Sorangium aterium: one gene and its partner. The protein of the gene in region 1 binds, or shares a complex with, the protein of each later gene. Links are inferred from orthologs where the notes say so. Each region holds a gene or a part of one and is shown in the gene's direction. Other genes may lie near its edges.

Region 1 (2,848 bases):
GGTGGCGTTGCTCCCCACGCGCGGGGGCACCGACGAGGCCGCCCGGAGCGCCGCCCAGGCCGAGGTCGCGCGCGGGCTCGCCGCCCTCGGCCACACCACGGCGCCGGACGGCGCGGTCGCGGCCGCGCTCAAGGACGTCGCCGATGGCGTCGCCGACAGCGCGGACGAGTACCGCGCCGTGAGCGCGCGGACGGGCGCGGACTGGGTCCTGACCGGCACCGTCGATCCTGCGGTCACGACCACCCGGATCGAGCTCACCGCGTACCTCGCCTCGACGGGCCGGGTCGAGTCGGTCGCCAGGGAGGTCGACCGGGGTAAAGAGGCCCGGCAGACGCAGGAGATGCTGGCGGTCCTGCTCCGCCCGGAGGGCATCGGCGTCGGCGAGCTCCCCTGGGAGCGCGCCGCGCGCTCCGCTCCGGCGAGCGCGCCCCCGCCTCCGGCCGCGGGAGGGACGATCGTGCTGCCCCCGGTGCCCGCGCCGCCGCCCGCGCCGCCCGCGAAGGAGGTGCTGATGGCGTATCCGCTCGGGCCGGAGCGCGTGTGGCCCGCGTACACGGGCGGGCGCCGGGTCGCCGTGTCCGGGTCGCTCGGGCTGGCCGTCGCGGCGGCGCGCCTCCCGGGCGCGAGCGGCAGCGCGGCCTCGCTGGTCGGGGAGGCGCGCGTGGCCTACGCGCCCGGCGACCGCGGGCTCGAGCTGTTCGCCGGCGGCGGCGGCAACCTGGCCGGCCCGTTCGCCGCCTGGATCGAGGGCGGCGCGCGCCTGCTGCTGACGCCCAGCCTGACGCCGCACGAGGGCGCGTGGCGCGCGTTCCCGCTCCACCTCGGCCCGTCGCTCCGCGCGGGCGCGTTCTTCAGGTCCGGCGCCGGCGCCGTGGGCCCCGATCTCACGACGTACCACGGCGACCTCGAGGTCCACCCGGTGCTCGGGGCGTCGCTCGACGTCGCGCTCGCGCTGAGCCCCTCGGTGCAGCTCGAGGCCCAGCTCGGCAACCTCCGGTGGGTTCCCACGGGGGGCGGCTCCCTGTTGCTCGTCGGCGCGACGCTCGGCGCCGGGGCCCGGTTCTGACGCATGCGCATCGAGCTGCCGAGCCGCCGCAGCACCATCCGCCTGGCGCGAGCGCTCGCCGGGCGCCTCGCGGGCGGCGATCTGGTCGTCCTCGCCGGCGATCTCGGCGCCGGGAAGACGTTCTTCGCCCGCGCCCTCTGCCGGGCGCTCGGCGTCCCGCCGGCGCTCCCGATCACCAGCCCGACGTTCACGCTGGTCCACGAGCACGAGGGCCGGGTCCCCATCGCGCACGCCGACGCCTACCGCCTCGGGGGCGCGTCCTCCGCGGAGGACGCGCGCGACGACGCCGCCGCGGAGCTCGCCCAGCTCGGGCTGCGCGAGCGCCGCGCCGAGGGCGCGCTCGTCGTGGTGGAGTGGGGCGAGCCGTTCGTGGAGGCGCTCGGGGGCGACGCGCTCCTGATCCGCCTCGCCGCGCCGGAGGATCCGGCCGCGCCCGGCCGTGCCGCCGAGATCAGGGCGACCGGCGCGCGGAGCGGCGAGGTGCTCGCCGCGGTGGATGACGAGCTGCGGCGCGGCTCCGTTGGATCGCGGGGAGCCGGGCCGGGCGCTGCGTGAAGCGCGTCGAGCGGCCGGAGCCTGGCGAGGGCGGGCGGGGGACCGCTGCACCTTCGGGCGGGCTCGACCGGCGCCTCGATCCACGCGCTGGCGCGAAGCGCACGTCGCAGCGCGTACGAGCGGGCGCGCAGGGCCATCGCGAGCCCGATCCCGTGCGCGGCGGCGTTGCGTGGTACAAGAGCGCACCGTGAAAGAAGGCGCTGAGACCAGCCACGGCCAGCTGCTCAACAGGGCGCTGGAGCCGGTCCTCGCGTTCCTCGACAACATCGGCAACATCGTCACGCTCACCTTCCAGACGATCGTCTGGCTCGTGCGCCCGCCGTTCCGCCCCGCCCAGTTCCTCGCGGCGATGGACTTCATGGGCGCGCAGTCGGTCTTCATCGTCGGCCTGACCGGCGTCTTCAGCGGCATGGTCGTGACGCTGCAGACGTCCTACGCGCTGCGCGCGTTCAGCGCCGAGGGCCGCGTCGGCGGCCTCGTCGCGGTCTCGCTGGCCCGCGAGCTCGCGCCGGTCTTCTCCGCGATCATGGTCACCGCCCGCGCCGGCAGCGCCATGGCCGCGGAGCTCGGCAACATGCGCGTCACCGAGCAGATCGACGCCATCGCGACGATGGGCGTGAGCCCCGTGCAGTACCTGCTCTCGCCGCGGCTCTTCGCCGCGACGGTGATGCTGCCGCTGCTCTGCATCCTGTACACGAGCGTCGGCATGTGCGGCTCGTACCTCGTGGCCGTGCTCTGGCTCGGCGGCGACGCGGGCGCGTTCTTCCAGAGCATCCGCGACTTCGCCCTCCCCAAGGACATCTCCATGGGGCTCATCAAGGCGTGCGTCTTCGGCTTCATCGTCTCGTCGATCTCGTGCCGCCACGGCTTCTACGCCTCCGGCGGCGCGCGCGGCGTCGGCGTCGCGACCACGCGCGCGGTCGTCGAGAGCTGCGTCACCGTGCTCGTCACGAACTACATCCTGACGCAGCTCTTGCTCGACATGTGAGCCGCAGCGGCGGACCTTCTCTACATCACGTCGACTGAACCGCTGATACGCGAATTCAGCCCTCCACTGGCACCCACACGTCCTCGGCCGGCACCTCGATCGGGCGCGTCGGCCACGGCCCTTCGCTCGGCGCGTCGAGCGGGTGAATCGACCACACCTGCATCTCGAACGCACGCATTCGCGCGCGCCGCGCAGGCCCGTGCAGGGGGAGCGTCACCTCCTCTGCGCCGGCCGCCATC
Region 2 (3,067 bases), on another replicon or contig:
GCGCAGGCCGCGGTGGTCGACGCGCTCGGCGATCCCGAGGAGAGCGTGCGGCGCGCGGCGCTCTCGGCGCTCGGCGCGGTCCGGCACGGGCCGACGATCGCGGCCGTCTCGGAGCTCCTGCGGTCCTCGTCGAGCTGGCCGCTGCGCGTGCGCGCGGCGGAGGCGCTGGGTCGGCTCGGCGCGCCGGGCGGGGGCGCGGGCGGCGGCAGGCCGAGCCAGGTCGCGGAGACGCTCGGCGAGGCGGCCCGCGCCGACGCGTATGCCCTCGTGCGCGAGGCGGCGGCCCGCGCCCTGGCCTCCGCGGACCGCGCGGCGGCGGCGCCGGTGCTCCGGCAGCTCGCGGCGAGCGATCCCGAGCCGCGCGTCCGCCAGACCGCGGCCGAGCTGATGCGGAGCGCCGCGCCTTGAGCCGCGCCGCTCCGCCCGGGCCGCGGCGCGTCGCGCTGCGGCTCGCGCTGCTCGCCCTCGCCGGCGCGATGAGCGCCGGCGGGGCGGCCGGCTGCGACGACCTGAGCCGGTTCTCGACGGCCGACGGGGAGGCGTACTGCGGCGCGATCACGCTGGGCGGCGCGTTCCGCACCGGCCTGAGCCCGCGGGTGCAGATGCGGCTCACGCTCGACGCGGACGCGCTCGACGGGCCAGAGCCGCCGGGCGCGCTGTGGACCTACGAGGCGCCCGACGGGGCCACGGCCGAGCGGCGCCTCCTCGACGGCGCGCCGCTGCGGCCGATCGGCGCGCTCTCCCACGATCCGCTGTCGCGGCTGGAGTTCGGGGAGGGCCGGGAGCGCAACGCTATCTACGCGGTCGACGCGGCGGAGCCAGAGGCGGAGCCGCTGCTCGCGGTGCTATCGCTGCGCACGGACGAGTCGGTCGAGGTGCGCCTGCTCCGGCCGGGCCGGGCGCCGCTCGCGTCGAGCGAGGCAGAGGCGGCGGGGCAGCGGCAGGTGTTTGGCAATTTCAGGCTGACGCGGCGGACAGGGACATGCGGGTTCTAGGCATCGAGACATCGTGTGATGAGACGGCGGCGGCGGTGGTCACCGAGGGAGGCGACGTCCTCTCCGACGTGGTGCGCAGCCAGGTGGCGCTGCACGCGCCTTACGGGGGCGTCGTGCCGGAGGTCGCGGCGCGCGATCACGCGCGCGCGGTGGTCCCGGTGGTGCGCGAGGCGCTCTCGCGCGCGGGCGTCTCGGCGGCGGATCTCGACGGCGTGGCGGTGACGTCGCGGCCGGGGCTCGCCGGGGCGCTGCTCGTCGGCCTGCAGGCCGCGAAGGGGCTCGCGTGGGCCGCGGGCAAGCCGCTCGTGGGCGTCGATCACCTCGTGGGGCACCTGCTCGCGGTGTTCCTGCGGCGGGGCGGCGCGCCTCTCGGCGACGAGCATGAGCGGCCGTCGTTCCCCTACGTGGCGCTGCTCGCCTCGGGCGGGCACACGGCGATCTACCGGGTGGACGGCCCGGCGATCGGCGCGATCCGGGAGCTCGGCGCGACGCGCGACGACGCGGCGGGCGAGGCGTTCGACAAGGTGGCGAAGCTGCTCGGCCTCGGGTACCCGGGCGGGCCGGTGGTCGATCGGCTCGCGGCCGGGGGAGACGCGGCGGCCGCGGCGGACGCGGTGCCGGCGCTGATGGCGCGCAAGGAGTCGCTCGAGTTCAGCTTCTCGGGCATCAAGAGCGCGGTCGCGCGCCACGTGGCGAAGCGGGGGCGGCCGGAGGGGCAGGCGCTCCGCGACCTGTGCGCGGCGTTCCAGGGGGCGGTGGTCGACGCGCTCGTGCAGAAGACCGTGCGGGCCGCCCGGGCCGAGGGGATCGAGCGGGTGGTCCTCGGCGGTGGGGTCGCTGCGAACCAGGGGCTCCGCGCGAAGATGGCCGCGGCGTGCGAGCGTCGGGGCCTCGCGCTGTTCGTGCCGCCGCTCGCGAGCTGCACGGACAATGGGGCGATGATCGCGTATGCGGGCGCGCTGCGGCTCGCGGCCGGGGAGCGGGACACGCTGGATCTCGCGCCCGAGACGAGGACGGCGCTGCCGCGGGTGACCCGCAAGGGCGGTGGCGCGAGGTGATCGGGACAGGCCCGTAGCGGGAGCGGCGCGAGGGCGCGGAGGACGCGGGCCCTGTGTGCGTGGGGACATGACGTCCGGTGGCGGACGATGGCGGACGATGGCGGACGATGAAGTAATGGCTCGTGCTGGGGATTACCTCGGACTTGTACGCTGCGGCGAGCCGTGGTCTGATGCGTTCTCAGGATCCAGGCCGGCCCGCGCTCGTCGTTCTTCCGGCCGCGCGGGACAGGACAAGGGTGGGATAGCCCGCCCGGCGGGGCGCGAGGATTGTAAGCCATGCAGGTTGTTCTACCGATAGTGCTCGGGTTGATTGCGGTGGCGTGCGGCGCAGGCGCCGTGTTCCTGCTGATGCAGGCCACGCAGCTGAAGCGGCAGCTCCAGGACGCGAACCAGCACATCGAGGCGCTCCGGCAGGCCAAGGGCCAGCTCGATCAGATGAGGGCGCAGTACGGGCAGCTCCAGCAGGCGCTCGAGCTCGCGAGGAACGACGATCGCCAGAAGGTCGACTGGCTCGATGCCCAGCAGAAGGAGATCGACTGGTACAAGAGCGAGCTCGAGAGCCGGCCGAAGATCACGCAGAAGCGGTACAAGATCCTGACGCTCGGCATCAAGTGGACCGGCAAGACGTCGCTCACGCTCAAGTGGGCGAATCCCCTCGTGGATCTGGGCACGCTGCAGGGGACGAAGATCGAGCGTTACGAGCGGACTGTCAGCCACGTCCTCACGAAAGAGGTGCTGACAGAGCACGTGTTCGAGATCGGCGACTGGGGCGGCGAGCACATCGTGGACGCGCAGCAGGAGCTCATCATGGAGGAGATCCATGGGCTCCTGATGGTCGTGGATCTGGCGGGCAAGGACGGTCAGAAGATCGAGCCGGCGAGGATCCAGGAGCAGCTCCGGGAGTTTCAGCCGCAGTCGCTGCAGTTCTTCTTCAGCCCGAAGACGCTGGCCTCGTGCAAGGCGGTCGTGCTCTTCATCAACAAGTCCGATGTTCTCTCCGGGACGCCGGCCGAG

Evidence for each region. The genes of interacting proteins can lie anywhere in the genome.
Region 2: the proteins of tsaE (region 1) and tsaD are in contact, whole or in part, in a crystal structure (PDB 6N9A), measured with the Thermotoga maritima proteins. The link is inferred for Sorangium aterium from one-to-one orthologs. Residues at the interface, in WP_004082108.1 of Thermotoga maritima: Leu37, Gly38, Lys46, Lys57, Val59, Lys60, Ser61, Thr63, Phe64, Thr65, Leu66, Met67, Val69, Pro71, Tyr82, Arg83, Leu84, Asp86, Asp88, Phe89, Asp93, Ile128, Asp130, Glu131, Arg134; in WP_004082750.1 of Thermotoga maritima: Cys10, Asp11, Arg49, His50, Leu82, Gly84, Gly135, Gly136, Glu154, Thr155, Leu156, Asp157, Asp158, Ser159, Glu162, Asp165, Lys166, Arg169, Leu170, Tyr175, Lys213, Thr214, Leu217, Tyr218, Gln221, Arg222, Asn324.

What each region holds. Positions count from the first base shown.
Region 1 is NZ_JAQNDK010000005.1:26,423-29,270, forward strand. What follows is about bases 66-2,845. They hold tsaE (tRNA (adenosine(37)-N6)-threonylcarbamoyltransferase complex ATPase subunit type 1 TsaE), read left to right. Parts: upstream 66-1,069; coding sequence 1,070-1,621; downstream 1,622-2,845. Other genes in these bases: POL72_RS38440 (hypothetical protein), read left to right, coding at 66-1,066; POL72_RS38450 (MlaE family ABC transporter permease), read left to right, coding at 1,809-2,609; POL72_RS38455 (hypothetical protein), read right to left, coding at 2,665-2,845. Also shown: more of POL72_RS38440, read left to right, coding at 1-65; more of POL72_RS38455, read right to left, coding at 2,846-2,848. UniProt on the Escherichia coli protein: Required for the formation of a threonylcarbamoyl group on adenosine at position 37 (t(6)A37) in tRNAs that read codons beginning with adenine.
Region 2 is NZ_JAQNDK010000004.1:1,166,478-1,169,544, reverse strand. Bases 19-3,017 are described here. They hold tsaD (tRNA (adenosine(37)-N6)-threonylcarbamoyltransferase complex transferase subunit TsaD), read left to right. Parts: upstream 19-982; coding sequence 983-2,053; downstream 2,054-3,017. Other genes in these bases: POL72_RS35820 (hypothetical protein), read left to right, coding at 2,330-3,017; POL72_RS35830 (hypothetical protein), read left to right, coding at 405-995; POL72_RS35835 (HEAT repeat domain-containing protein), read left to right, coding at 19-408. Also shown: more of POL72_RS35835, read left to right, coding at 1-18; more of POL72_RS35820, read left to right, coding at 3,018-3,067.